DNA from 2 places in the Mesobacillus sp. AQ2 genome. Region 2 is predicted to be linked to the other one. Evidence: predicted binding sites of a transcription regulator. Region 2 holds the regulator's gene; the other holds the start of a gene.
What was found. Region 2 encodes LexA, which represses DNA repair genes until DNA is damaged. Its sites were predicted from a motif close to CGAACATATGTTCG; they were not measured.
Positions count from the first base shown of each region.

Region 1 (15,718 bases), 1.4 Mb from region 2:
TGCTTTGCCCCTTTTGCTTTCCTGTATTAGTTTCAAAGAATAAAAGTTCTTGTCAATAGTGTAAAACTGTGTAAATATAGATGTCAAGACACCTGTTAATCCAGGAGGCTATCAATCTATGAAACAATATGATGTGATTATTATTGGCAGCGGCATTGCCGCACTGCAATTGGCCAATAAGTTAACGAAGGATTTAAATGTGATGATTCTCACAAAAGAAAATCTGACAAAAGGAAATTCCTATCTTGCACAAGGCGGGGTGGCCGCAGCCGTTGCTCCGGGGGACGATCCTTACTTACATTATCTCGACACAATGGAAGCGGGAGCGCACCACAATAATGCCAAAGCTGTATTGGAAATGACGAAAAAGGCTCCTGAGCTGATCAATGGTTTATGGCAGTCAGGTTGCCGTTTTGATGAAGATGAAAATGGTAATCTGCTTTTGGGAATGGAAGGAGCACACAGTGAAAAGAGGATTGTCCACAGCGGGGGTGACGAGACAGGCAGGCATATGGTCGAGTTTCTGATTTCTGATCTGGCCTCCAATATAACCGTTGAACAATCGACTTTTGTTTATGACCTTATTTTAAATCAGGAAAAATCAAGATGTATCGGGGTGAAGGCGAAGCTGCCAGATGGATCAAATGAGATTTACCTTGCTCCACATGTGGTGCTGGCAACGGGCGGTTGTGGCCAGATTTTCTCTTTTACTTCCAATGCAGAAACGGCAAGCGGTGATGGAATTGCCCTTGCCTATAGAGCAGGGGTTGAATTGGCGGATATGGAGTTTGTCCAGTTCCACCCGACACTGTTATATGTGGATGGAAAGACGAGGGGGCTTATTTCGGAAGCAGTCAGGGGCGAAGGTGCGCTGCTGGTCACTGAAGATGGCAAACAAATCATGGCAGGCATTCATCCTTTAAAGGACCTGGCACCGAGGCATATTGTTTCGCAAACAATCTATGATTATTCTCGAAGAGGAATTCAAATTTATTTGGATATATCCTACATTGAGGATTTCAGCTCGAGGTTTCCCACGATCAGCAAGCTATGCACTCAGCATGGGATAGACATGGAAAAAGGTCTGATTCCTGTCGTTCCCGGCAGTCATTTTATCATGGGAGGAATTAAGACAGATTTGCAGGGACGAACAAGCATCCCAGGATTGTATGCAATCGGTGAGGCAGCGTGTACCGGCATCCACGGGGCGAATAGACTGGCAAGCAATTCTCTATTGGAAGGAATGTTTGTCGGCGGCAATCTCGCTGATTGGATCAACAGCCAACGGGCTGACAAGGAGACTGGCAACAATCTGCCTGTTCATGTAAAAACCTTTTTCGCTGGTAAACTGCCGGTTCCTGACATGCTAAAACAAACCATGATGGACAGAGCCGGGATTGTAAGGACTAAGGAACAGCTCACCCTTCAGGCTGAATGGCTTGCTCAATTTAATCACGATAAGTGGCTGGACGCTGACCTGGACCACTTATCGCCAGCACAATTAACCAGCCTGTTTATGTATATTACCGCCACCTTGGTCACCCAGTCTGCATTGGAGCGGACAGAGAGCAGGGGCGGTCATTATCGTGAAGATTTTCCATATGAAGATAATGCCAATTGGATGAAAAAACAAATCATCCATCAGCAAAAAAACCGAAAGGATGGTAAGCATGAATTCAATCAAACTGCGCTTGCTACTTGAACAATTTTTCATTGAAGATATCGGCGAGCGTGACGTCACCAGTGAATTGATTTTCGGAAATGAAAGTAAGGGAATCCTGGTGTTCATTGCGAAGGATGAAGGGGTTTTCTGCGGAGAGCAGATTATCGATCTTGGTTTCAGGCTGATGGATGAGAACAGCCAGGTTACCATGAAGGTAAAGGATGGCGAAAAGGTTGGCAAAGGTCAGGAACTGGCGTTGATTACCGGCAAGGTTTCCGCACTATTAAAAGCGGAAAGAGTCGTTTTGAACCTCGTGCAGCGAATGAGCGGAATAGCCACAAAAACAAACGAAGCTGTAAAAGCATTGGACAGCACGAAGACAAGGATTTGTGATACACGAAAAACAACCCCCGGCCTGCGGATGCTTGAAAAATATGCAGTTCGATGCGGTGGCGGGTTCAATCATCGTTACGGCTTGTATGACGCGGTTATGATCAAGGACAACCATATCTCTTTTGCGGGCTCGATCAGCAAGGCAGTGGAAGCAGTCAGGTCAAACCTTGGACATATGGTGAAAGTAGAGGTGGAAATCGAAACAAAGGAGCAGCTGCTTGAAGCGATTGAAGCGAAAGCAGATTGCATCATGTTCGATAACCGCACGCCGGAACAAATTGAAGAATGGATTGGCTATGTACCGGAAGGAATAGCAACCGAGGCCTCCGGCGGCATCACGCTCGATAGACTGCATAGCTACAGGAGTTGCGGAGTTGATTATATATCACTGGGATTCCTCACGCACTCTGTAAAATCATTGGATATTAGCGCAAAGGTCATGGCCGAAACGAAAGGGGATGTACAATATGAATATATTGGAGGCGCTCGAAGCTAAATCAAAAATGCTCCCTGAGAAATACCGGAACATGTCGGTTCAGGAGCTTGAGGGCATGATTAAGGACATTAAGGGCAAAATGGGCAAAAAGCTGTTCATACCTGGTCATCATTATCAAAAAGATGAAGTCATCAAATTTGCCGATGCGACAGGCGATTCACTGAAACTTGCCCAGCTGTCTGCCGATAACAGGGAAGCGGAGCATATTGTTTTTTGCGGAGTTCATTTCATGGCCGAGACGGCTGACATTTTAACAACTGAAAATCAGAAGGTCTACCTGCCGGATATGAGAGCCGGATGTTCAATGGCAGATATGGCTGATATTTACCAGACAGAACGCGCCTGGGATTACCTGCAGGTGCTGTTTGGAGATACGATTTTGCCATTGACCTATGTCAATTCTACTGCAGCAATTAAATCATTTGTCGGCGCTAATGGCGGAGCTACCGTTACATCCTCAAACGCCGAGAAGATGGTTCGCTGGGCTTTTTCAAAAAAAGAGCGTCTGCTTTTCCTTCCAGATCAGCACTTGGGCCGGAATACGGCTTTTAACATTGGAATTGGGCTTGATGAAATGGCCGTTTACAATCCGATTGAAAATATTCTTGAGTATGATGGCCCTCTTGAAAAGGTAAAAGTGATTCTTTGGAAAGGACATTGTTCGGTACATGAAAATTTCACGGTGGAAAATATCGCGGATGTTCGGGCAACATATCCTGATATGAAAGTCATTGTCCATCCAGAATGCCGTCATGAGGTAGTGGCATTGTCAGACATGGCAGGATCAACGAATTATATTATTGAGGCAATTGAAGCGTCGCTTGCAGGCTCATCGTGGGCGATTGGTACCGAAATGAATCTGGTAAACCGGCTGATTTCCCAGCATCCAGATAAAAAAATCATTTCATTGAATCCTCATATGTGTCCGTGCTTGACGATGAACAGGATTGACCTCCAGCACCTTGCCTGGAGTCTGGAATCGGCTATCCAGGGTCAGGAAATCAACCTCATAAAAGTCGATGAAGAAACAGCATTCAACGCAAAGCTTGCCCTGAATCGCATGCTTGTGCAATCATAATTGAAGTCCTTCCCATATCGGGAAGGATTTTTTTTATGGGAAAAGCTTAATCTTACGGCGAAAAACATATTTATTTACATAGAAGCATAAGTTTTTTTGAAGATTGTTAGCAATTTGCCCACACCAACATAGAATATATGGACTTATGCCATAGGAGGGAATCAGAGTGAAAATCCATATCGTACAGAAAGGGGATACTCTTTGGAAGATCGCCAAAAAGTACGGCGTGAACTTTGAAGAGCTGAAACAGATGAACGCCCAGCTCAGCAACCCTGATATGATTATGCCCGGTATGAAAATAAAAGTTCCAACTGGTGGAGGCACAATAAAGAAAGAAGCTCCCATCGCAGGTGGAACGCCTCAAGCAAAAATCAATATGGGTGGCAAAAAGGAAATGCCGATTGCCAAAGAGAAACCAATGCCAATTCCAGAAGTAAAGAAAGAAGCACCAAAAGAGGCTCCTGTTAAGGAACAGCCGAAGGTGGAAATGCCTAAACCTGCTCCAAAGGAAGAGCCAGTTAAACCATATAAACCTAAAATGCCTGTACAAATCAAGCCGGAAATTGATATTAACAATTACTATATGATGAATATGGCTAATATGCAGCTCCCGCCACAGCCAAAACCACAGCCAAAACCACAGCCAAAGCCACTGCCAAAAGCCCAGCCAAAAGCGGAGCCGCAGCTCCCGCCAAAACCAACTAACATTTTCCCGGAAGTTAAACCAGAGGCTAAGCAAATCAAACCACAGGTAAAATCGGAACTTAAGCCCCTGCCTCCAAAAGCAGAGGTAAAGCCAAATGTAAAATCAGAAATTAAACCAGATATAAAAATTGAAAAGAATGCTTACATGGATGAATCACCATCAATGATGCCATTCGTTCAAGGAGGTTACCAGCAGCCTATGATCCCATACCCATATAATTGTTATCCAGGTGCACCTTCAATGTCAGGTCCTGCTTATGGTTATCCAGGAACCCAACAAATGCCATACCCTCAGGTGCAGGGAATTTCCCAGTATCCAGATATGATGCCTAACATGGCATTGCCGGCAGAGGACATGGAATCCTCATCTTTCGCAAATATGCAGAGCCCGGTAATGGGTGAAAACATGCCACATTATGCTCCACCGCAGATGACTGGACCGACTTTTTATGGGGTGCCTATTTCACCTGTTATGCCTGGCCCAGGCTACATCCCTCAGCCGCAACAAATGCCATATATGCCGCAGGTCGGCGGAATGATGGATAATCAGCCAATGCCACAAGTAGGCGGCATGATGGAGGATGAATCATCTGAAATGCCAATGATGCCTCAGATGCCGCAAGTCGGCGGGATGATGCAGGGTCAGATGCCGATGATGCCGCAGGTCGGTGGAATGATGGAAAACCAAATGCCGCAGGTCGGCGGGATGATGCAGGGTCAGATGCCGATGATGCCGCAGGTCGGTGGAATGATGGAAAACCAAATGCCGCAAGTCGGCGGGATGATGCAGGGTCAAATGCCGATGATGCCGCAGGTCGGCGGGATGATGCAGGGACAAATGCCAATGATGCCACAAGTCGGTGGAATGATGGAAAACCAAATGCCGCAGGTCGGCGGAATGATGCAGGGACAAATGCCGATGATGCCACAAGTCGGTGGAATGATGGAAAACCAAATGCCGCAGGTCGGCGGAATGATGCAGGGACAAATGCCTATGATGCCGCAGGTCGGTGGAATGATGGATAATCAAATGCCGCATGTAGGCGGAATGATGGATAATCAAATGGCACCTCAAGTCGGCGGAATGATGCAGCCTCCAATGATGCCTAAGCAAGTTCCAGGTGCTGTTGCTGGAGGCGATTGCGGGTGTGGCGGCACAATGGGCAGCCATTATGGTATGATGGGTCCTGGAATGAACCCATACCAAATGATGCCTTACGGCGGCTATCCAGGTGCACCAGGAATGCATATGTACCCTCACCTTGGCAACCCAATGGGCATGGGACCACAGGGATTTATGAACCCTTATGAAGCAGGTCCAATGGGTGGAGGATACGGAATGCCAATGCCTAGATATAATGACGAAGAGAGCAATGAATATTAACATCAGGAGAGGGGGAGACGATTATTTTTTCAATCGTCTCTTCTCTTATTTCAACAGCGAACTGGATGTCAAAATTCATGGCATGAAACAGTTGAGGGGCAATGTCTATCTTGTTGAAACAGAGGACACCCGCCTCATTTTAAAAGGATATAAAGATTTACGAAAATTAAAGATCCATGAGGCATTTGCTTCCTCATTGAGGCAAACCGGCTTTGACTCCTCATACAGATTTTTAAGGATGAACACAACTCTTCAATTCAAGGGTTTATTTTACGGCTGTATTGAGTATATTGACCATCATGAAAATCGATTTGATTATGGGGAACAGGCGGACAGAAAAGAAGGAATCACGCTCCTGGATAAATTCCATGAACATACTTCATTGCTGGCACCTTCCTATGCAGGGATGCTTCCTAAAGCGGATTTGGCAAGAAAATGGGATCATCGAAAGAACGAATTCACCAAAAATTTGCAAGCTGTCCATTTTTATGTGAACAACGCCATCACAGATGAGCTCCTGGATTGGGCCGATGTTTCGTTAACACATTTTGATGCTTCAAAAAAAGAGCTTGAACAAGAACCGCCAGCAATCCTTCATGGCGATGTTGCCCATCATAATTTTCTTCGATCAAAAGAGGGAAAGCTGTATTTAATTGATTATGATTTGATCAGCCTGGGCCCGAGAGCGTACGATATGCTCCAGTATGCCAATCGAATCCTCCCCTTTCTGGACTGGGAATTTGACTCTCTGAAAAAAATCGGACATTTTAAAAAATGGCTCGGTTATGAATCGTTTTTATACGGCCTATTGTACCCGGCAGATATCCTGAGGGAATGGAACAGGATGTTCAGAGAAAGAAATCATTTATCACCAAACAGACTTTCTCCTCTGATTGATATGACGATAAACCAGTTCCAGCAAAGAAAAAAATTTCAGGTAGATGTTAAATCCCAGCTTAATACTTGGAAGTGATTTGGACGTATCTGTCAGAATGAAAACCCATCCCCATCCGCACTCTAATAAATGAGCATTAAGAAGAATGCTCATTTTAGCTAGGATGGGGGTTTTTCGTTTGAACAAGAAAATGATGTTCGTTCCTTTAGCCTCACTGCTTGCGTTAGGTCTGACAGCCTGCAACGGAAATAATGAGGCATCTGTTCAAAGTACGAACAGGAACCAGGCCCAGCCACTTGGTTATTATTCGAATGAAAAAGGAAACGAAGTCGATGTAATGGATGACAGGGAAGGGGCACTTACGGAGCTATTTGACCATAATTTTGGCAAAGAAGGTGCCGCTGAAGAAGATCGCAAGCGAAAGATGCTTCAGTCGAGGGATGAAAATGGGAATCCTCCAAACCCGACCGTTCCGCGTTCAGACCATGACCATAATTTTTTTCAAAAAGACAATAAATACAGCCGTGGAGATCTGAATTACCATGGACATTTAAGTGAGCACAGAGGGAGCGGCAAGGCAGGTATTTATTCCAATACCGGACAGGATAACAAACTTGCACGCAAGGTCTCGCTTGCAGCAGAGTCTGTCGATAATGTCGATAAGGTGAGGTCCGTACTGTTCGGCCGCGAAGTTGAAATTGCGGTATCCTACAAGGATAAGTCGCTGAAAAAACAAACAGATAAGAAAATTAAAAAAGCAGTACTGCCATATACCGAAGGCAGGGAACTTCGCATCATCGAGGATGAGGGAACCTTCAGCAGGACAAGGAATATTGATTATGACCGAAAAAATGGCAATCCGCGTGAAAGCATCAATATCAATCCTTGATAAATAATAGAAGGCAGATCACGATCTTGCCTTCTATTTTTATGCTCAAAGAAACATTTTTTGATTGAGCTTGGACAATAATCACATCAATGAGCAGATAAATAAGGCCAGAGCCGATTTATCATAACAATAATCGCATTAATGAGCAGATAAACAAGGCCAGAGCCGAATTATCGATACAATAATCACATTAATGTGCAGATAAACAAAGTCAGAGCCGAATTATCGTCACAAAAGTTCCATATATTCCTTCAATGTACCGATAATTTAAGTTAATTCTGCTTTTTCTTCATAATTAACACTTTTAAACTCCGATAATTTGTGGACGTGCCTTTATCTACCCTTAATGTCCGCTAATCTGCAAACAAACACTAGTTTTTTCAACATCATCCTCATTCAACCCAATCCTTCTATAACGGTATTCAAAAGCAATTATTCCAAGCAATACAGCAAAGGGATAATTAAAAGTCGATTGGCTATACTAGTAGTGAAAAAGAATTTAAACACTTTTGGCAAATAAGAGAGGTGGACGGCAATGGCTTCAATCAATTTAATCAAAGCGTTCAGCACTGCTGTATTGCTCCTAATCAGTTTATCAGGGGCTGGTCCAGTACTTCCCCCAGGGCAGGTTCATGCTGAGAAGCCTGGTGAAGCAGTCCATGAATTCAATGAACCTCTTAAGGTCACAATCATTTTGCAGAGAATCTATCTTGATGGTGAAATGAGTGAGGAAAAGGTCGTGGAGACGGTTTGGTCGTTAGAAGATTTTTGGGCTAAATATGATAAATGGCAGCTTGTAGATATGGATGCAAAGATGGCGGTATTCAGGCAGGATGTTGATGATATTTCACCGCTTCTGAAGGCAAATGGATATTTCGGCCTGTCAGATGAAGGGGTACTGACTATTTTTAATGGAAGGCCTGATGGTTCGAATATTATTCAATCGTTCTTCCAAATCGACCTTGGCAGACTTGAGAGCATCAAGCGGGATCAATTGAAAAAGGGAATTCCGATCCGCAGTAAACAATGCTATGAGGAGGTCTTGGAGACCTTTAAACCATATACGGTGAAAGACTTACATTGAAGAGCCGGGATGACTGGCTCTTATTTGCGTTTTCCAAGGTTTCTTAGAGATTTTATTACTGGATAAGAAAGTATAAATATATCCACTTAGATTAGAGCAGCTCGAGACGTTTGTCTAGCTGCGGCTCCTAACTCCTCGAGTCGCTTCGGTCCTGCCGATGAAGTCAAAAGAACGACTTCACTGTCAGGCCCTCCAGCGCTTGTCGGAGTTGGGCAGTCGCCTCCGCTTTTCGTTTTCGGTCCGCCCGATGAAGTCAAAGAGCGACTTCACCGGGCGGCCCTCCAACGCTTGTCGGGGCTGACCAAGGCGCTTGCGCTTTTCTTATAAATGATCATACGTTCGCCTTTTTGCATATTTTTGTTCATACCTTTAAAAAGAGTATGTTAAAATGAGTTACAGCAAAGCAGAGGGGCGAGAGTATTGTATGAATTCATAAAAGGTACCGTCGATTTTGTCGGTCCTGAATATATAGTGGTTGAAAACGGGGGTATTGGCTATCAAATAATGACGCCAAATCCTTTTGTGTTCACAAAAGAAGCAGGCAAAGAGGTTTGTATTTTTACATATCATTATGTCCGTGAAGACCTCATTTCGCTTTACGGGTTCAAGACCCGGGAAGAAAAGGCGCTTTTCACCAGGCTTTTGAATGTTTCCGGCATCGGGCCGAAAGGGGCACTGGCCATCCTTGCGTCGGGAGAACCGGGCCAGGTGGTCCAGGCGATAGAAAATGAGGATGAATCGTTCCTGGTCAAGTTTCCTGGAGTAGGCAAGAAGACTGCGAGACAAATGATTCTTGATCTAAAAGGAAAATTGCATGACCTGGTTCCAGATTACTTCCCTAATCTATTCAATGCTGATGAGGTGGCTGCGACAATTTCCCAGTCCAATGAGTTCGATGAAGCGCTACTGGCATTAAAGGCACTTGGTTACTCGGAAAAGGAAATCCGCAAAATCACACCAGATTTGAAAAAGGAACAATTGACAACAGACCAATACATCAAAAAAGCATTGCAAAAGCTTTTAAAGTAAACTAAGTGATAACAGACCAGTTGACCAGCAGGTTCGATTATCCAGCATAAAGAGGTGAAAACAGATGGAAGAACGAATCATCTCCAGTGAAGCGGGCGACCAGGATCTTTCATTTGAGCAAAGCCTGCGTCCCCAGACTCTAAGACAATATATCGGCCAGGATAAAGTGAAGGCCAATCTTGAGGTGTTTATTAAAGCGGCAAAAATGAGGCGTGAAACGCTTGACCATGTACTCCTCTATGGGCCACCCGGCCTGGGAAAGACTACACTGGCAGCGATCATCGCCAATGAAATGGGTGTCAATCTAAGGACAACCTCAGGGCCGGCGATTGAAAGACCTGGTGATTTAGCGGCTATTTTGACTGCTCTGGAACCTGGCGATGTTCTGTTCATTGATGAAATTCACAGGCTGCCGAGAACGATTGAAGAAGTGCTTTACCCAGCAATGGAGGATTTCTGCCTTGATATCGTCATCGGAAAAGGGCCGAGTGCCCGTTCTGTCCGGCTTGATCTGCCCCCATTCACGCTCGTTGGTGCGACAACCCGTGCTGGTTCTCTGTCAGCACCATTAAGAGACAGGTTTGGAGTATTGAGTCGTTTGGAATACTATAATGAGGTACAGCTAACTGATATTGTGGTCAGGACAGCTGAACTTTTGGAGACGGAAATTGACTGGCTTGCGGCCCAGGAACTCGCGAGAAGATCGCGGGGGACACCAAGGATCGCCAATCGCCTGTTGAAGCGTGTGCGTGACTTTGCGCAGGTGCGGGGCAATGGTGCGGTCGAGGAAACACTTGCCCGGGAAGCATTGGAGCTCATGCAGGTCGACCGTTTGGGCCTTGACCATATAGACCATAAATTGCTTAAGGGCATCATTGAAAAATACCGAGGCGGCCCGGTCGGTTTAGAGACGATTTCTGCTACGATCGGAGAAGAATCTCAGACCATAGAAGATGTTTACGAACCCTACCTATTGCAGATCGGGTTTTTGCAAAGGACCCCAAGGGGAAGAATTGTAACGGAGGCTGTATACCGACATTTTGAAATGGAGGTGCCAGAACGATGACAGGAGCAGCGAAATTCGTCATGATCGCCGGAGCAGTCATCTTCATCATTGGCTTCATTATGCAGTTTATCAATATAGGAAGATTGCCAGGGGACATTGTCATTAAAAAAGGAAACACAACCTTTTACTTTCCAATTGTCACTTCCATTCTGGCAAGTATCATCTTATCAGCGATCTTTTACTTGATCGGCCGATTCAGATAATCAAGGATCATTAAAAATTTATAGAAACTTAGTAAGGGTGACATCATGAAAGTAGATATGTTTGATTTTCATTTGCCGGAGGAACTGATTGCCCAGACTCCGCTTGAACAAAGAGCGGAAAGCAGACTGATGGTTTTGAATAAAGAAACGGGCAGCTTGGAACATGATATTTTCAAGAACATTAAAAACTATCTTATGCCAGGTGATTGCCTCGTCCTGAATGATACCAAGGTGCTTCCTGCAAGGCTTTTTGGCTTGAAAGAGGATACCGGAGCAAAGATTGAAGTGCTGCTTCTGAAACAGCTTGAGGATGATGAGTGGGAAACGCTTGTTAAACCGGCGAAAAGAGTGAAGGAAGGCACGAAAATCACTTTTGGCGACGGCCTTTTGACAGCGGTATGCACCGGAGAAGCCGAGCATGGCGGCAGGAACATGAAGTTCTCCTATGAAGGCATTTTCTATGAAGTACTCGAACAGCTTGGAGAAATGCCGCTTCCTCCTTATATCAAAGAGCAGCTGGAGGATAAGGACAGGTACCAGACGGTTTACGCAAGGGAAAGAGGATCTGCTGCGGCGCCGACTGCAGGCTTGCATTTTACAGAGAGCCTGTTGGAAGATATCAAGGAGATGGGCGTCCATATCGCTTTTATTACTCTCCATGTCGGACTGGGAACGTTCAGGCCTGTGAGTGTTGATTCCATCGAGGAGCACGATATGCACTCAGAATTTTACCAGGTAACCGAAGGTACGGCATTGCTTTTAAACACAGTTCGTGAACAGGGCGGCAGAATCATCACAGTGGGAACGACATCGACTCGGACACTGGAAACGATCGCCACAGCGAATGATGGTAAATTTGTCGCTGAAAATGGCTGGACAAGCATCTTCATCTATCCTGGTTATGAATTCAAGGCTATCGATGGGATGATCACCAATTTCCATTTGCCGAAGTCTACACTGATCATGCTGATCAGCGCTTTGGCTGGACGGGAAAATGTCCTGAATGCCTATAATAAAGCAGTTGAGGAAAAATATCGCTTTTTCAGTTTCGGAGATGCGATGCTGATTCTATAGTAAAAAACACATTAAATGAACTTTGGACTTCTGGAAGGAGCTTGAACATTGTCAGCAATCCGTTACGAATTAATTAAAACTTGTAAGCAGACAGGAGCGAGGCTAGGGCGGGTGCATACACCTCATGGCTCTTTTGAAACCCCTGTCTTCATGCCCGTTGGAACCCTGGCGACAGTCAAAACGATGTCACCTGAGGAATTGGTCCAGATGGGTGCCGGGATTATCCTGAGCAACACCTATCATCTTTGGCTGAGACCAGGCCATGAAATCGTCAAAGAAGCTGGAGGCCTCCATAAATTCATGAACTGGGACCGCGCGATTCTCACTGATTCAGGTGGTTTCCAGGTATTCTCTTTAAGCGAGTTCAGAAAAATCGAAGAAGAGGGCGTCCACTTCCGCAACCATTTGAATGGTGACAAGCTATTTCTTTCCCCTGAAAAGGCGATGGAGATTCAGAACGCTCTTGGATCCGATATCATGATGGCTTTTGATGAGTGCCCGCCATATCCAGCGGAATATGATTATATGAAAAAGTCAGTCGAAAGGACATCCCGCTGGGCCGAGCGCTGCCTGACAGCACATCAGCGTCAGCAGGACCAGGGATTATTCGGGATTGTCCAGGGCGGTGAATACGAAGAACTGAGGAAGCAGAGTGCAAAGGACCTGGTTTCTATGGACTTTCCTGGCTATGCAGTTGGCGGCCTGTCAGTCGGAGAACCGAAGGATGTCATGAACAGGGTACTAGAATTCACCACTCCATGGCTGCCATCCGACAAGCCTCGCTACCTGATGGGAGTTGGCTCACCGGATTCCTTGATTGATGGCGCCATCAGAGGTATCGATATGTTTGATTGCGTATTGCCTACACGTATCGCCCGGAATGGCACGCTGATGACAAGCGAGGGCAGGCTGGTTGTCAAGAACGCCAAGTTCGCGCGTGATTTTGGCCCATTGGATCCGAACTGTGACTGCTATACTTGCAAAAATTACAGCAGGGCATACATCCGTCATTTGATTAAAACGGATGAAACATTCGGAATTAGACTTACTTCTTATCATAATCTTCATTTTCTGATAAACTTAATGGAGCAGGTCAGACAGGCGATTCGTGAAGACCGTCTGGGGGATTTTAGAGATGAGTTTTTTGAGCAGTATGGTTTCAATAAGCCTAACGCCAAAAACTTCTAAATAAACTGCTTTTTAATGAGGCTGTTCTGGCATCAAAAGCTTCGGCAGCCTTGACCATGAAAGGAGGGGAAACGAATGGAAGGATTGGTAGGTACAGTATTCCCGTTATTGCTGATGTTTGTATTATTTTACTTCTTGTTGATCCGCCCGCAGCAAAAGAGGCAAAAAGCGGTTCAGCAAATGCAGAGTGACCTGCAAAAAGGGGATAAGGTAGTCACGATCGGCGGTTTGCATGGAATCGTTGATGGAATTGATGAAGGTACTGTTGTCATCAAATGTGGTGACGGAAGCCGTCTTACATATGACCGCGCGGCAATCCGCGACGTCAAAGAATCAGCGGGCGTATAATGTAAAGCGGATGCGCTCTTAACAGATTCAGAATGTAAAATGTTTTACTTGCGAAAAAAGAAGCGGACTTTTGCCCGCTTCTTTTTTATGCTTTAGAGGTGCCGCCTACGATGTTCACCCCGAGTATGCCGCCCATCATCGCGGTGAGGATGTAACAAACATGGTAGATGACTTGTTCCAGCGAAAATAGACTGTCATATCCCAGATACTGAAACAAGAAAATAATCAGGGAATAAGCCAGGCCTGTTCCTCCTCCAATTATCCACCCTTTCTCTTTGCCGTTCCCGCCGGTGATAAATCCCCCGATAAAAATCGATAAAAATGAGATGGATGTCATCACGTATTGAAGCGATGATTCCTGGACTGAAGTGAATTTCAGCAGAAGTGAAAATATAAAACTGCTCACGATTGCCAATAAAAAAATGGCAATCACTCCGTAAAGGACGGCCCTGCCCAAACTTTTCGATTCCATTAACCCCTCTCCTCTCTAGTCTCTGTTCCCCTGCAACCGGGAAAACCCTAGTACAAGCATATTCAGGTAAATGGACAATTAGAATCAGATTTTCATTAACAGTCAGTTGAAAAAGCAGAAACTGTCAGTATTTTTTCAGCGGAAAATAAAACACTAAGGAGGAATGCTTTAAGAAGAAGGGCGGGGGAAAAGTGGAACAGTACTTCATCATCCTTTTTAGGACATTGCTCCTTTACTTATTAATCCTGTTGATTTTTCGTTTAATGGGAAAAAGGGAAATCGGTGAATTGAGCATCCTTGATTTGGTTGTCTATATCATGATCGCTGAGATGGCTTCCCTGGCCATAGAAAACACGAAAGATCCGTTGATTAATACCCTTCTCCCAATCAGTATTCTTGTCATTATCCAGATTACATTGGCACTCCTTTCTCTCAAAAGCAAAAAGTTCAGGGATATTGTAGATGGAAAGCCGACAATCATTATTAATAATGGGAAGATTGATGAAAAGGCAATGCGATCGCAAAGGTATAACTTTGACGATCTGCTGCTTCAATTACGGGAAAAAGATGTTGGAGACATTTCCGATGTGGAGTATGCCATATTAGAGCCGTCTGGTACCCTATCTATATTCCAGAAAAATTATGATGATCAGCAGGACAACAGCAGTCTTGCCCTGCCGCTGATCATCGATGGCGAGGTTCAGGAAGATAATCTTGATATGATCGACAAATCAAGATCCTGGATGCTGGAGAAACTTAGGAATAAGGGGTATGAAGATCCCGGCGAGATCTCTTTTTGCAGCTACCAAAACGGAAAATTTTATATCGATCTCAAAGATAAATAAAAACGTGGATTCATTGTCCACGTTTTTTAACTATACGTCCTTCTAAAAAAAGACATTAGGACTGACCGCAGTTTCATAAGCTCATTTTTCCTGATTAAACCAAGAGCAACTGACAGTGATAAATAGAGGGTTGTAACCGCTCCAGCATTGGCAAGAATTCTTAATGATAGTCCCAGCTCTTCACCCTGCCAATCCCAGAGCAGGAAACCCAATGAGCCAGAAAGAATGATGATGGTAAATAACTTTAAATAATCTTTTACATAAAAGCTGAAGGAAACAGCCTTAAGCATCGTCGCAAAATGGAGAAGGGTAATCAGGACGATTCCCATGACCATTCCCAGGGCGACTCCATTGATGCCAAACGCAGGCTGGCTTGCCAGAAGGAAGATGACTGCGGTTTTTGCCAGGTTTCCGATCAGGCTGTTAATCATCGCTGCCCTTGCCAAATCAAGAGCCTGCAGTGCTGCCTGCAGCGGACCCTGGAAATAGTAGAACAGGAAGAATGGAGCCATCAGCTTGATGAATTGAGAACCATTTGAACTCCCGTACATTAACGTCATCAAAGGCTCAGCAAGTACATATAACACCACGATCGCAAGGCCGCCTGTTAATAAGGAGAAGCGCAATGATTGCTGAAGGAGGTGCTCAATCACCTTCATGTTCTTTTTTGAGTTCGCTTCACTGATTGCCGGAACAAGGGATGTGGACAGAGAATAGGTGATGAAGGAAGGCAATAACAGCAGCGGCATTGCGAAACCTGTCAATGCTCCATATTGTTTGGTAGCAGCAACAGCTGCCACACCGGCTATCGCAAGACTGTGAGCAACTACGATAGGTTCGAAAAACCAGGAAACTGAGCCAATCATTCTTGAACCGGTTGTTGGCAAAGCAATCCTCATTAATTCA
Region 1 is NZ_CP126080.1:3,443,457-3,459,174, reverse strand. It holds gene nadB (L-aspartate oxidase) at 119-1,702, shown strand; gene nadC (carboxylating nicotinate-nucleotide diphosphorylase) at 1,671-2,552, shown strand; gene nadA (quinolinate synthase NadA) at 2,524-3,630, shown strand; gene safA (SafA/ExsA family spore coat assembly protein) at 3,797-5,719, shown strand; gene QNH36_RS17490 (aminoglycoside phosphotransferase family protein) at 5,709-6,692, shown strand; gene QNH36_RS17485 (YhcN/YlaJ family sporulation lipoprotein) at 6,793-7,503, shown strand; gene QNH36_RS17480 (BofC C-terminal domain-containing protein) at 8,057-8,587, shown strand; gene ruvA (Holliday junction branch migration protein RuvA) at 9,008-9,616, shown strand; gene ruvB (Holliday junction branch migration DNA helicase RuvB) at 9,681-10,682, shown strand; gene QNH36_RS17465 (DUF2905 domain-containing protein) at 10,679-10,885, shown strand; gene queA (tRNA preQ1(34) S-adenosylmethionine ribosyltransferase-isomerase QueA) at 10,931-11,959, shown strand; gene tgt (tRNA guanosine(34) transglycosylase Tgt) at 12,008-13,147, shown strand; gene yajC (preprotein translocase subunit YajC) at 13,223-13,495, shown strand; gene QNH36_RS17445 (TIGR04086 family membrane protein) at 13,581-13,967, opposite strand; gene QNH36_RS17440 (DUF421 domain-containing protein) at 14,159-14,812, shown strand; gene spoVB (stage V sporulation protein B) at 14,839-15,718, opposite strand, start outside.
Region 1: ruvA (Holliday junction branch migration protein RuvA) is a predicted target of LexA. The motif match lies at 8,916-8,929, and genes of this name have one in related genera.

Region 2 (15,718 bases):
TACGGGCGTCTGAAGCATTAAGAATGATTTGTTAAAGAGGAGGACAAAAATGTTTATATTGAATGTGGAAGGTGCGATCCAGAGAGAGGGAAAATGGCTCATTATTGAGAGGAGTACAAAGGAAGAACACGCTGGAGGGCAATTATCACTTGTTGGCGGCAAAGTAGAAAATGAAGGATTTTCTAAAGACTTGCTTGAGCGGACCTTGAAAAGGGAGCTATTTGAGGAAGTCGGAATCGAAATTAATTGCAATTTGAAATATCTGCGAAGCAGCTCGTTTGTACTGCCTGACGGGAGAGAAGTACTCGACCTGGTGTTCCATTGTGTCATTGAAACAGGAGAACCGTTTGCAAAAAGTCCGGATGAGGTGGAGGCGGTATATTGGATGTCTGCAGAAGAAATTTATGCAAATTCAAAAGCACCAATCTGGTTAAAGGAAAGCATAGAGGAAGCCGAGCGTTATGTTCAATCTTCGACAATGAAGGCCACCAATTAAGGTGGTTGTTTTTTTGCCTAAAAAAGGAAATGTAAGGTCGGATATCGAATATGTTAAGGAATTTCTTCAGTGAATTGAGAGGTAGGCAAATTTGAATATCTTAGAAAAGTTAGTCAGTGAATTCATGTCGATGAGTAATCATAAGCATAGATTGATCATTGGCATTGACGGGCTCAGCCGGTCAGGGAAAACGACCATTGTAAAGAAGTTGGCTGCATTGCTCGAAGAATACGAAATGAAAAGCCAGATCATCCATTTGGATGACCATATTGTCGATCGGACGAAAAGATATGGAACCGGTGAAGCGGAGTGGAAGGAGTATTATTACTTGCAGTGGGAAGTTGAGAAACTGGAGGAAATATTATTTGAAAAACTCCAACAAGAAAATGAACTGGTGCTTCCATTCTATGATGAGCAACTGGATCAGCAAGTATATAAAAAGCTGGACTTAACAGGCAAGAAGGTTGTTTTGGTCGAAGGGATATTCCTGCAGCGGGAAGAATGGAAAGCGTATCTGGACTATGCCATTTTTATCGATTGCCCACGTGAAATAAGATTTCGGAGGGAAAATGCCCGAACTCGGAAGAATATCGAAAAGTTCGAGAATAGATATTGGAAAGCGGAGGATTATTATCTGGAAAAGCTCAATCCGAGGGTGAAAGCCGATAAAGTCCTAACATGTCATCAATTGGTGGACGCTCCATTTTGTATAGAAGGTGATAGTGAATGAATTGGAAAAAAATATTTAGCATTGGCGGAGGTTCAAACCAAGACAGTAATATAGCTGACCTGGGGATTCCTGATGAGGTGCTTTCCATCATAAGTAAATTCACCACTGGCAAGTTGAAGCCGTTCTATAAAACAGATCTGTATACAGATAAGAGGGGAGAAATCATAGGAGTCTGTATGGAGGTAAAACAGGATCAAGCGGAAAATCTTGTTTTAAAAATGAGAAAGGAAATGGAGGTATTAGGATTCCTCCCTTTTATATGTGATACCGAACATAATAAGGTGTGTATCAGCCAAGTTTCAGACCAGTTTGACATCATTAAAATTCAGCAAACCAATGGAGATAACTATGATATTAGCAACGAAATGGTTGTTTCCAAACTGAAGGAGTGGCATCTCAGGTATCCATTCACCATCATAGGGGCGGATTTTGACTGGGTGGAAGCCACGTTCCAGGTAATTCCTGATGGTAAAAATTTGAGGTCTTTCGCCACCGAAATGTATAAATTCTGTCCAGACATCGTTGAGCAAGGGTCAGGTTCAATCAATGGATTAATGGAAGAATTGAAAGAGTCGAAGAAATTATTCTTATGGTGGGACTGATCATCATTCGGGGGGATCGATATGGATTCAAAGATTTTCGAGAAGTTTAAACATTTTGCTGTTCATGAATGCTGGGGATCAAGTCCATTATATGAATGTCTTTCTTTAAAAATAGCTGAGGATCGGGAAATGCTTGAACTTGCAAGTAAAGTGAGGATTGGCCAGCCGGTGCCAAATTTGCTTTTGGGGGCAGTACATTATTTGCTGATGCAAGGGTATGAGCATCCACTTGCTGAATTTTACCCAAGCCTGACTGACAATCCACGGGAGAGTGATGAAGCTTTTGCTGCTTTCGTGGATTTTTGCCGGGAATATAGAGAAGAGATCACTGAGATAATTGAAAGCAAAATCGTTCAGACAAATGAGGTAAGGCGCTGTTCTTATCTATACCCGGTTTTCAGCCATATTTACCGAATGGTCCAAAAACCATTGGCCTTGATTGAAATCGGGACTAGTGCGGGCTTGCAGCTTTTCCTGGATCAATATAGCTATTCATATGGTACAGGCCAAATATATGGGAAAACTGATTCGCCTGTTCACTTAACATCAAAGATCGAAGGACAAAATAATCTATTTAGTGAAATGGACATCCCTAAGGTGAAGACGAGGATTGGAATCGACCTGCATATTAATGATGTGAAGAATATGGAGGATTATCTTTGGCTTAATGCTCTCATTTGGCCGGAACATCATGAAAGGCGGGAACTGTTTGAAAAAGCAGCGAACTTTGTGGCTAACCAGTCTTTGAGATTAATAGAAGGGGATGGAGCAGAAATGCTCAGCTCCCTTGCTGGTGAAATCCCTGATGAGCAGGTAATCTGCGTTTTTCATACCCATGTTGCCAACCAAATGCCCGGCACAACCAAGAAAAAGCTTTTGGACCAAGTAAAAGAGATTGGTGAAAGAAGGGACATCTTTCATATTTACAATAATATCTACGACTCAAGGCTCCACCTGGATTACTATCTGGATGGAAAAGAAAGCCTGAACACAATCGGGGAAACCGAGGGTCATGGCCGCTGGTTCAGCTTGAATCTTTAGCTTCAAATTTACCAGATAGGGTGTCATTAATGGAGAAGGGTCCTTTTTTATTGAGTATTTTTTATGGGTGGAATTATGTTTTTTTCATTATACCTACTTATTTTCATTAGAACAGTGAAAGGACTGGAAGAAGAAATTATCTAAAGGATGAGGAAGAGCTCGAATAATCAGATTTTTTTGAAACCTTCCTTCCCTTTTACCCGTATATTATTTATATTGGTAAAAGGAGGAAATAGTTATGGCTAAATTATCCCTCAAATCCGAGAATACCTCGAATATAATTCTTGTTTCGGCGATCATTCTGATCATCAGCAGTTTATTCATGCCTCTCGTTTTCGTTTATTTTATACAGGATTATCTGTACCTGACTAAAGATAAATGGTTTTATGCGACACCGCCCTCAGCTTACATTCTGTTCATGATCGGCATGCTTTGGCTTGCTGTTACCCTGCTCATATATTTGTTTGTTCAATGGAAATTTGAACGGAAAGGGATCAAGTGGCTCATTATTGTTCTCATGTTCGGAAGCGTACCATTCTTTATGTTTGGTATTTCGAATTATTACTATCTTAATGACGAGGGATTGCATTTTAATGAGGCAAAAAGTTTCAATGATATACATTCGTATGGCTGGAAGGATATTAAGCAAGCTGAGGAGATATTCGTCAAAACCAAAGGAGTAACTGTATCCGATCATTATATGTTTACCACCAACGATGGGAAAGTGATTGAATTGCCAAATAACAGCAAGGTATCTTATAACAAGCATAGAATTATGGAAAAGCTGCAAGAATTTAATATTCCGTTGACTAATAATATGGGAGATTTATATGAATGAGACTTTGCTAAAAAGAAGGTACGGTGACCGCGCCGATTGGATAAGGGTTAGCCAGAAGGAGTTCAAACAGGGATTTTTTGAAGAGGATGGCTTCCGAGGGTATGTAACTTCATTGAAAGTAAATAAAGTCACTGAACCATTATTTTTTCAATACGAAGATAAAAAGGTTTGTATAGTAAACGATGGATTTACCTGGCTGCAGCATTTTCCAGAAGGAAAACGCCATTCCGTCACAACCATGTTCAATTCCCAAGGGGAGGTTGTTCAGTGGTATATCGACATTTGCCTTAGAAATGGGGTTGAAAACAACCGTCCCTATTGGGATGACTTGTTTCTGGATATTATCATAATGCCAACCGGAGAAATCTACTATAAAGATCATGATGAACTAGAGGAAGCACTTTTAACAGGAGTGATTAATGAGGAATTATATAACATCGCAATAACCGAGGCCAAGCAAATTAAGAAACTGATTGAATCAAATGAATTTGAATTGTTTCAACTGACCAAGAACCATAAAGAGTATTTCGACCGGAAGGATTGAGATTTACTCAAGAAAAATATAAAGGACGATAATCTCCATTATGTTCGTAAAAACATATAGTTACAGCATTAAGCCAGAAAGGGAAAAGGACTACCTTGAGATTCAAGTTAAAGCAGAGCAAATTTATTCGCGTTTCACAAATAAACAAACTCTTTACTTACAAAGCAAGGCAGACAGTTCAAAGTGGATTGAGATGCATATCTATCAGGACGAAAAAAGCTATACTGACAGTATTCATGCCGTTGATCAACAGCCTGGAATCAATGATTTTTACAAACGGTTCCTTGAAGTCATTACCTCAGTGGAAGAGTTAAAAGAAGATGATTATAACATCATAAATCTCAATGTTAAATCATCAAGTTTTGATTTAGGGGGTTAATTAAACAGCATTAAGTAATGATGTATTATCATAATAAAGGAGTGATATATAATGTGCGGGATTAGAAACTAAGCATTTTGAAAGGGATATGAATTTATCGAGAGACCGTCATGAAGTTTTACTAAAAGCAGTTGCAGACTTTACTGGCGATGAAAAAGTAAGGGCAATTTATCTTGGCGGGTCATTGGCAAAAGGAAATTATGATAACTATTCAGATATAGATTTACATATTATTGTTGAGGATATCAGTCTGGAAGATTTTATTCGCAATAAAAGGCAGCGCTCTTTGAATTGGGGAAATGTTTTATTTTTTGAAGACAGTCACCCGGATTCACCAGTTGTGGTCGCACATTTTGATTCCTTTGTTAAAGCGGACACTTGGTATAAAACTAAAGGACAAGTGAAGCCTTCAATTTGGCTGAAAGGCTTGGAGGTTTTGTATGATCCTGGTGATATATTAACAGATATTTTCGAAGAATCTTCAAGGATTGAAATTGTGTTAGATTCAGAAGCTGTTGAGTTTTGGAAAGGTAAGATATTGGCTTTTTACCATGAAACATACCGCGCTGTAATGCGAAAAGATTGGTACTATGCATTGGCAAACCTGGACCGGGTAAGATGGTTGATTGCTGGCGGCTGGTATATGGAAGCCGGCAATCATCTGGATTCTTCATATGGTGTTTGGTCTAAGGTTGAAGGAGAAAGAAGTTTATTGAATGAGCGGCAATTATCCTTGCTGGCCAAATGGCATTGTAAAAGAGAAAAGGAACAAATTTTGGGGGCATTAACATTAATGTTTCCAGAAGTAATGAGATTATATAGAGTTCTACATAAAAAGGCAGGACTGGAAACGGATGAAGAAGAGTTCAGGAGAATCATTGAAATGGTGTTATGATACTGGCTTCACTATTTTGAATGATATTCCAATTATAAGTGCTAAGAATCATGGATGCTAATCCAACATTGTAGTATCTATTAGAATAGTGCAATCGAGGGGATTAAATGAAAAAGCTTGCTATTTTAACAATGATCCTAATAATATTCATGACTGGCTGCAGTTCAGATTTCCAACCGCAATTGACCAGGGTTGATGTGCAAAAACTAACAAAGGATGGCAATAAAGACGGTGAGGAGAGAATAATTGCTTCTAAAGATGAGCTCCAAACTCTAGAGCAAGCGTTCCAAAAAATCAAATGGTCCCCAAAGACGAAGCCGGAAATGACAAGGAAAGAAGATGTACTGGCGGTTTTCTTCATCCAGGAAGAGAAAAATATGCCGGAAAGCTTGTATGAATACCGAGTATGGTTTGAGGGAGAAACTGCCACCATTATCAGCAGAATGGAAAACGAAGGGTATGGAAGGTTAACAGATAAAACTGAAGTTCATGACCTGGAATCAGCATTGCTGCCAGGTGAATAGGTCATTGCTTTTAGGGTCACAAAAAGAAAAAGTGCCAATACGAGCACTTTTTTCAGCTTACTGCACTAAAAGCTGGGGGATATTCTATTTTTCCTTCTAAACCATTCAATGAGCCCTGCTCAAGCTCGATTGCCATGAACACTTCATTTGGTACTGGAAAGGGAGCGTTGACACCGAAATTCTTCGAGGGCTGAAACCCGAATTTAGGGTAAAAATTCGGATGGCCAAGTACAAATACATGTTGATATCCTAAAGACTTGCATTTATTTAAACCTTCCTTGACGAGTGCTGAACCGATTCCGCTATTTTGATATCCGGGCTTCACAGCCATTGGAGCGAGAGCGATTGTTGGGATCACTCCTTTTTTTGCAAGAAGACTGATGATGCTGAAAAGAATATGTCCGATGATTTCTCCGTTCTCGTCAACAGCTACCATGCTTAAGTCAGGAATGAAATTTTCGGAATCCCTGATTAGTTCAACCAAACGTGCTTCATTTTCACCATTTACAAAAGCCGCTTGATTTAAAACCCTGATACCATGAATATCTTTAATAACTTCAGAACGAATAAAATAATCATCGCTCTTCATATTTCTTAAACTCCCTCCATACCAAATTAGAAGTTTTGGAGTCAGAATCAGAAAATTCCCGGTAATAACGCTTTTCATTTTCACCCGAAATTGAGTCGATATCATTTAACAACATAACTAGAAACTCCCTATCTTTGTTGATTTGCTCTTCAATTTGTGTGTAATCTCTGCCATTTCTAATATTGAACGCTAAGTGCTTATAATGGTCTGCAAGTTGATCCCAGACTTCTCCTAAATTTGAAATCTTTCCATTCATCATATAATATTGTCGGCTTAGAATAGAGAGTTCCCCTAGATGACTGGCAAACGTGAATTCGCCATCCTCTTCTTTCAAGATCTTTATCCATAGGGTCGGATCAGCATCGTTCTCCAGTAGAAATATAGAGTCTCTTACTGTCCGCTGGAATTCAGATCCTGCCTGAATTTCTAGGTCAGTGATTTTTTTATACTGATAAAGATTGAGTAAAATCAATGCAGCAAGAATGAATTTGGTCAGGTTTATAAAATATTTAGTTTTCATATGACCACTCCTTTGTATAAAGTTGAGATAATAATAACAGAAAATTCCAAAAGGGCAATCAGAATTTTTACCAGAATGAATTCTTTCACTTCCAGCACTTTTTTCTGTTATGATTAAAACTGGCTTTTTGCCAGAATCAATTTTCAAGGAGAACCTGAATGACAAAAAATCTTCCATTTACCATCACTAAAAATGATACATTCTTTGATTTATTAGGGGATTACATTGGTGATGTTTTTTATGATATTTTGCCTGAAAAGGGCTATGAGTTGCGCGACGAACAGATTTATATGGCTTTCCAGGTGGAACAGGCCTTTAAGAACAAAGGGATTGTGTTTGCGGAAGCTGGTGTAGGAACAGGCAAGACATTCGTTTACTTGATTTACGCGATCCTCTACGCTCGTTATATGGGGAAGCCTGCAATTGTATCCTGCTCAGATGAAACACTGATCGAACAGCTTGTAAAAGAGGGCGGAGACATCGAAAAACTCGAGCAGGCATTGGGACTTAAAGTGGACGTCCGGCTGGCAAAAGCGAGAGAGCAATATGTATGTATCAAGAAGCTTGATGAGCTTTCGAACACCTCTGACGACATGGAAATTCTTGATGTCCATGACCAACTGCCAGATTTTATTTTTGATGAAGGCATTTCCATGAATTCATTCAGCCGGTACGGTGACCGAAAGGAATATCCTTGGGTCACCAATGAAAAATGGTCTCAGATGGCGTGGGATCCACTTCAGCAATGCTCGACATGCAGCTGGCGCCATCGCTGCGGGCAAACATTGAATCGTGATTACTACCGGCATGCCGGAGACTTGATTATTTGTTCTCATGATTTTTACATGGAGCATGTGTGGACAAAAGAATCACGGAAAAGAGAGGGCCAGATGCCTTTGCTGCCTGAAGCGAGCACCGTCATATTTGATGAAGGTCATCTGCTTGAATTCGCAGCGCAAAAAGGGCTGACATACAGATTTAATTCGCAAACTCTGACGACTGTGTTAACAGGCTATATGCATCAGGATGTCAGGGAGGAATCTCTCTATTTAATCGAGGACATCATAGAGCTGCATGACTCATGGTTCGACCTGCTGGTTGAGAACTCTACTGCTGTTGAGGGTTCGAATCGAAAAGAAGTTGCGAAGCATCCTGCAATCAGGAAGACAGCTGAAACTTTGGAAAAGAAGGTCAGCGAATTAATGGACCAGCTGGTATTTGACGCAGAAATGTTCCTGATTGATGAATACCACTTAAAAATCATGGAAGAATATCTCGAGTTTTTTGCATATGGTCTATCGATCTTCCTGAAGAACGATGAAGGGATTTTCTGGCTTGAAGAGAATGAAGTTCAGTCTTCACTCGTCATCATGCCTCGTCTGGTAGAGGACATTCTGAAAAAAGAAGTTTTTGCACAAAATATCCCGTTTGTTTTTTCTTCAGCAACTTTATCCCAGGTAGGGGACTTCAACTATATAGCGAAGAGTCTCGGAATTGAAAAATATACTTCCTTCACGGTTGCATCACCGTTTGATTATCAAGAGCAAATGGAAATTAAAGTGCATGTTCAGGATGCTGAAAATCAAAAATGGGAGAAAATAGGTACGGATCTGCGTACTGCAAGCGGGAGCTCACTGGTTTTGTTTTCTTCCATGCAGGAAATGGAAAGGTTCAGAGTATGGTCCGATCAACAGGAGTGGGATTTTGACATCCTGTTTGAAGGCGACCGTGAGATTAGTGAAACCGTAAAAGACTTCCAGAATGTCAAAAGCACTGTACTTTGCTCATACAGTTTATGGGAAGGTCTTGATGTCCCCGGTGAATCATTGACCCAGGTCATCATTGCTTCATTGCCATTCCCGCCTCATGACCCGGTCTTCCAGGCAAAAAGGAAGCATGCGGCCAACCCTTCTGCAGAAGTAGACGTTCCATACATGCTGCTTCGGTTAAGACAGGGAATAGGCAGGTTGATCAGGAGCAGCCAGGACGAAGGTGCCGTCCATTTATGGCTTACTGGTAAGCAAAAAGCAGAATTTATGGAAGAAATAACAGCAGTGCTTCCTGTTAGTGGCATTCATTAGTATAGGGGAAATCCCGAAAGGTCCAAGCCTTTCGGGATTTTTTTGCGGAAATTAGTCTCTGCATCCGCACTTTCTATCATCGCGGTCACGATCATTCTCATCCTGAGCACCAGCAACCAAGTCATTGATAATGCAACGACGGTCAGCACGGCAAAGATCTTCAAAATCAATTGTCGCCCTTACCTGTTTGTTGTTGCGGTTAGAGTAAAAAACTCCTGCTGAATCGTTATTATTAGATTGGATCCCATTCGAGCTTAAACTTCTTCCATAGCTAAAATACACGATATCTTATTCGGAAAGGGACAAGTTGTCAGGGCTTGTACCTACTTTGGAAAGGAATATGCTTTTTTCATAGAACCTTTAAAAAAATAAAAGTTTGATAGAACGAAAAAAAGCAAGCGGAGTCCGCTTGCTTTTTAGTGCATATGACGGTATACACCAATGACTTTACCAAGAATCGATACATTCCGAAGGATAATCGGTTCCATTGATGAATTTTCCGGCTGGAGCCTGAAATAGTCCTTCTCCTTGAAGAAACGTTTAACAGTTGCTTCGTCATCCTCAGTCATTGCTACTACAATGTCTCCGTTATTGGCTGTCTTTTGCTGCTTGACGATTACATAATCTCCATCCAGGATACCAGCCTCTATCATACTGTCACCCATGATTTCGAGCATGAAAACCTGCTCATCATGAGGAACAAGGCGGTCTGGAAGCGGGAAGTATTCTTCAACATTCTCAATAGCCGTAATTGGCATACCGGCTGTTACTTTACCGACAACAGGCACGTTGACAACATTATATTTAGGGATACGGTTTTCCTCTTCGATTTCCAGTATTTCAATTGCACGCGGTTTTGTTGGATCGCGTCTGATCAGCCCTTTGCTTTCGAGCCTTGCAAGGTGGCCGTGTACCGTGGAACTTGATGCCAGTCCAACTGCTTCGCCGATTTCACGTACGGATGGCGGATATCCTTTTTTCTTGACTTCACCTTTTATGAATTCAAAAATATCTTGTTGCCGCTTTGATAACTTTGTCATATTCACGCACCTCGTATTTTTTCTTGTCCTAATTATACCATGTCTATTTGATAGATACAAACATAAGTTCGAATTTTGAGTTGACACAAAACAAATGTTCGTATTATAATAAAAATCAAATAGGCGAACATATATTCGTTAGGGAGTGTCGATTATGAAAAGACTATGGGAAAACTATTCTTACGCTTTAATCCTTCTTGCTGTCAGCCTGATTTTTTCGCTGGTGGCAAAAGCAAATTTACATAACGATGATGCATACATAACTGTTACTATAGAAGAAGGGCAGTCACTATGGGAGATTGCAGAGACGTACGCCAGTGAGCATCGTTTATCGAAAAATGATTTCGTGAGCTGGGTAGAAAAGGAAAATGGGATTGTTGGAGAAAGGGTTTTTCCGGGAGATGAACTTGTCATCCCGGTGACGGCTGAATATCTGGAGCCAACACAGATTGCCGGGGCTGAAAGATAATTTGTACATAGAATCAGGTGACAGCATGAAAGCGATTATTTATTGCCGGGTAAGTACCACGAAAGAAACGCAGGAAACTTCGCTTGCCAGGCAGGAGGAAGAATTGCTCCGCCTTGCAGAACAGTATGGATTTGAAGTGATGAACATCATCAAGGAACAAGCCAGCGGGTATGACCTTGAAAGGGACGGGATCCTTGAACTGCTGGAGCTGATAAAGGACAAGTCAGTCGGTGCCGTATTGATTCAGGATGAGACCAGACTTGGCAGGGGTAATGCAAAGGTAGCTATTCTCCATTGCATATTAAAGGAGAACGTTAAGTTATACAGCATCTCTCACAGCGGGGAACTTCAGCTTTCTGAATCGGATTCCATGGTGCTCCAGATTGTCAGTATGGTAGAAGAATATCAGAGGAAAATCCATAACATAAAGATTAAACGCGGAATGAAACGTGCGGTTGAACATGGATACAAGCCTCAGCGCAATCTCAAAAATCAGGGCGAGCATTCCGGCAGGGAACGTAAAGATATGCCGATAGCAGAGATTGTCAGGCTGCGGAATAATGGCCTTACTTTTGCTGAAATTGCCGCTACTCTGAAAGGATTTGGCTACAATGTATCCAAGGCAACAGTGAATCGGCGATACCTTGAACATATAGAATCAAATGAGGAATGAGGCTCCTTTCTTGTAAAACTAGAAAAAATTTAGTAAGATGTCATTTGACGTAATTTTTTACACAAAGGAGCTTTACAATGCTATCAAGTGATAAAATTGCTAGAATCAATGAACTGGCAAGGAAAGCAAAAACATCAACGCTGACAGAAGAGGAAGCAAAGGAACAGACAAAGCTTCGAGCCGAGTATCTCCAGTCATTCCGTTCTTCTATGCTGAATACACTAAAGGGAGTTACCATTGTTGATCCAGAAGGCAATGATGTTACACCTGAAAAACTAAAAGAAGAAAAATTGAAGAATAAACTTCATTAATATATTCAATTTGGAATACATGAGAGAATGTATTCCATTTTTATTTTGGAAGCATGACAGATGAAAAAACTGAATGTTATATTCGACTACTGAAGTGAAAAATCAGCAATGGAACAATTTTAAAGGCCTCTTAGCTTCTATGTCAAAATCTATATTCCGTCTTCATCTGAAGCGTTTGCTTACATAAGTACAGCGAGTATGTGTCAAAATAAATAACAATACGGCGTTTTCTGTCTCCTTCAGGCATAATTTGTTGTATAATAATTTCTCTCGCTATAATATTAATGATGTAGCCAGTACCTATAGAAAGGATGTATTAAATGTTTAAAGAAATTGATATGCTTTCAATTGATTCCATTCGTACTTTATCAATTGATGCGATTGAAAAAGCAAATTCCGGCCATCCAGGCATGCCGATGGGGGCAGCACCGATGGCTTACACATTATGGACTCGTTATATGAATATCAACCCTAAGAATCCAGAATGGTTCAACCGCGATCGGTTTGTCTTGTCTGCCGGACACGGATCTATGCTGCTATACAGCTTACTGCACCTTGCAGGTTATGATCTATCAATGGAAGATATTAAGCAATTCCGTCAGTGGGGAAGCAAGACACCAGGACATCCTGAGTTTGGACACACTGCCGGTGTAGACGCAACAACCGGACCGCTTGGCCAGGGAATTGCCATGGCGGTTGGTATGGCGATGGCTGAACGTCACCTGGCTGCTGTTTATAATAAGGATAACTACAATATCGTTGATCACTATACATATAGTATCTGCGGTGATGGCGATCTTATGGAAGGCGTTTCTGCTGAGGCAGCTTCACTTGCAGCTCACCTTAAATTGGGTAAAATGATTGTTCTATATGATTCAAACGATATCTCACTGGATGGCGATCTTAATAAGTCATTCTCTGAAAGTGTTGAGGGCCGTTTTAAAGCATACGGATGGCAATATATCCGCGTTGAAGATGGCAATAATCTCGATGAAATCGCAAAGGCGATCGAGGAAGCAAAAACAGATGCAGATCGTCCGACCATGATAGAAGTTAAGACCATCATCGGATATGGTTCACCTAACCTCTCTGGTAAATCAGATGTTCACGGTGCCCCACTTGGCGCCGATGAATTGAAACTTACAAAGGAAGCTTACAAATGGACATTTGAAGAAGACTTCCATGTACCAAGTGAAGTTTATGATCACTTCAAACAGCAAATCGCTGATAAAGGTGAACAAACAGAACAAGCTTGGAATGAACAATTCTCTCAATATAAGAGGGAGTATCCAGAACTGGGTGCCCAGCTTGAAAAAGCTATAAAGGGTGAGTTAGTAGATGGATGGGATAAGGACATTCCAGTATACGAAGAAGGCAAGAGCCTTGCGAGCCGTGCATCTTCTGGTGAAGCACTTAACGGCATTGCGAAAAACCTTCCTTACTTGATTGGCGGATCAGCTGACCTTGCTGGTTCAAACAAAACAATGATCAAGGGAACAGGCGATTTCTTCCCAGGTTCATTCGAAGGCCGCAATATCTGGTTCGGGGTGCGTGAATTCGCCATGGGAGCAGCTATGAACGGTATGGCACTTCACGGAGGCCTTAAGGTGTTTGGCGGAACATTCTTCGTATTCTCTGATTACCTGAAACCAGCAATCAGACTTGCTGCGTTAATGGGATTGCCTGTAACCTTTGTGTTCACACATGACAGCATCGCGGTTGGGGAAGATGGTCCAACCCACGAACCTGTAGAACAGCTTGCCGGACTTCGCGCAATGCCAAACCTGTCAGTGATTCGTCCTGCGGATGGCAACGAAACAGCAGCTGCATGGAAGCTGGCAGTTGAATCAACTAAGAATCCTACAGCTCTGGTGCTGACTCGCCAAAACCTGCCGACAATCAAGAATACGGACAAGAATGCGTACGAAGGCGTTTCAAAAGGTGCTTATGTCATCTCTCCAGCTGGAAAAGAAACAGCAGATGCATTGATCCTTGCAGCAGGTTCAGAAGTAGGACTTGCAGTTAAGGCACAAGAGGCTTTAGCTTCTGAAGGCATCGACATTGCGGTTGTCAGCATGCCTGCATGGGATCGCTTCGAGCAGCAATCAAAGGAATACAAAGAAAGTGTCATTCCAAAGTCTGTCAAGAAGCGTCTAGGAATCGAAATGGGCTCTTCACTTGGCTGGCACCGTTATGTTGGTGACGAGGGAGAAGTACTTGCGATCGATACATTTGGTGCATCAGCGCCTGGTGAAAAGATCATGGAAGAGTATGGATTCTCTGTCAACAATGTTGTCGCTCGCGTAAAAGCATTGATCGAGCAAGACTAAAATTAACTTTATAAAAGAGCACGTAACCATTAATGGTTGCGTGCTTTTGTGATTAAAAGAACCTCCGCTTTTTTTTAGACTATTTTAGCAAAACTATATTCCTTGGGGAAATAACCTTCTTTTATATAGAATTTGAAAAAAGAGACAGTAAATGTTAAAATGTTAACGAACTGATGTTCTGAAAAATGGAAGGAGTGCTGTTATGGTAACAGGAATTGTCCCCTACATAGTAACAAACGGGAATGGCCAGGAAGCAGTGAAATTTTATCAGGAAGCATTGGGAGCAGAAGTGATCAGTCTGCAAACATTCGGTGATATGCCTGCAAACCCTGATCATCCTCTTCCTGAAGAAGCGAAGAACCGGGTGTTGAATGCCCAGTTGAAAATTGGCGGTGCTGGCCTCATGCTATCAGATACATTCCCTGGCCACCCATACCAGCTTGGTTCCCAGGTAACAATCGCGCTTCTGGTGGATGATGCTGCTGAAGCAAAAGAAATCTTTAATAAATTGCAGGTGGATGGAAAGGTAACAATGCCCCTTCAGGAAACCTTCTGGAGTCCCGCTTACGGCCAGGTGACCGATAAGTTTGGCATCGAGTGGCAAGTATCAACAGAAAGTAAATAATCCCCGGCTGGACTGCATATGCAGTCTGGCTTATTTTATTTACATAAAGAGATTGAATGGTTACGCAAAGTGGAATCACTATATATATCAACTTTGGTAAATTAGGAGGGGGAATTGTTTATGTCGAGTGGGTTTAAAGGAAAGACTGTAATTATAACGGGCGGTGCTAATGGAATCGGCAAAGGGATTGCAAGAGCATTTGCGCAAGAACATGCAAATGTATGTATCGCAGACATAGATGAATCCAGGGGAAAAGAATTAATATCCGATCTTAAAGAAATCGGCGGAAAAGCAAGATTTTATCAAACAGATGTCAGAAAAGAAAAGGACATTGTCAATCTTGTGGACAGTGTGTTGAGTGACTTCGGGCAGATAGATGTATTGATAAATAATGCCGGAGTGTCGCGGTTCAAGCCGTTGTTCGAGCTTACTACTGAAGAATGGGAGGATGTTGTATTTACCAATCTCAGGAGTGTGTTTATCGGCTCACGTGAAGCGGCCAGAAGGATGAATGAAGGTGCACGAATCATAAATATCGCATCAACGAGGGCAACTATGTCTGAACCAAATTCAGAAGCATATGCTTCCTCTAAAGGCGGAATCGTTGCCTTGACACATGCACTTGCCGCTTCGCTTCAAGAGAAAGGGATTACAGTCAACTCAATAAGCCCCGGGTGGATCCAGACAGTAGATTATGAAGATTTGCGTGAGAAGGACCATCTTCAGCATTGGTCCAATCGTGTCGGGAAACCGGAAGATATTGCAAGAGCGTGCTTATATTTGGCTGACAAGGATAATGATTTTATAAATGGGCAGGACCTCGTCATTGATGGAGGAATGACTCGTAAAATGATTTATGAAGAATAAGGATTCAGGGAGCTGCTAAAAATGATGGCTGCTCCCTTTTAACTTCAGATGATTTCTAATAAAATAGAAATAGAAAATCATTTGGGAGAGAACGAATGAAGTACACCAAAAAGAAACCTAAAAAGAAAAATCAAGTCCAAAGGAACTTCAATCTGGCAATTTTA
Region 2 is NZ_CP126080.1:2,011,013-2,026,730, forward strand. It holds gene QNH36_RS09900 (NUDIX hydrolase) at 50-496, shown strand; gene QNH36_RS09905 (kinase) at 627-1,226, shown strand; gene QNH36_RS09910 (DUF4253 domain-containing protein) at 1,223-1,828, shown strand; gene QNH36_RS09915 (DUF2332 domain-containing protein) at 1,850-2,869, shown strand; gene QNH36_RS09920 (hypothetical protein) at 3,108-3,707, shown strand; gene QNH36_RS09925 (ribonuclease FAU-1 family protein) at 3,700-4,251, shown strand; gene QNH36_RS09930 (hypothetical protein) at 4,292-4,630, shown strand; gene QNH36_RS09935 (nucleotidyltransferase domain-containing protein) at 4,719-5,525, shown strand; gene QNH36_RS09940 (hypothetical protein) at 5,633-6,049, shown strand; gene QNH36_RS09945 (GNAT family N-acetyltransferase) at 6,102-6,638, opposite strand; gene QNH36_RS09950 (hypothetical protein) at 6,625-7,158, opposite strand; gene QNH36_RS09955 (ATP-dependent DNA helicase) at 7,317-9,239, shown strand; gene QNH36_RS09960 (hypothetical protein) at 9,291-9,521, opposite strand; gene lexA (transcriptional repressor LexA) at 9,656-10,279, opposite strand; gene yneA (cell division suppressor protein YneA) at 10,434-10,748, shown strand; gene QNH36_RS09975 (YneB family resolvase-like protein) at 10,774-11,421, shown strand; gene QNH36_RS09980 (DUF896 domain-containing protein) at 11,499-11,732, shown strand; gene tkt (transketolase) at 12,053-14,062, shown strand; gene QNH36_RS09990 (VOC family protein) at 14,265-14,687, shown strand; gene QNH36_RS09995 (SDR family NAD(P)-dependent oxidoreductase) at 14,808-15,554, shown strand; gene QNH36_RS10000 (lysozyme family protein) at 15,650-15,718, shown strand, end outside.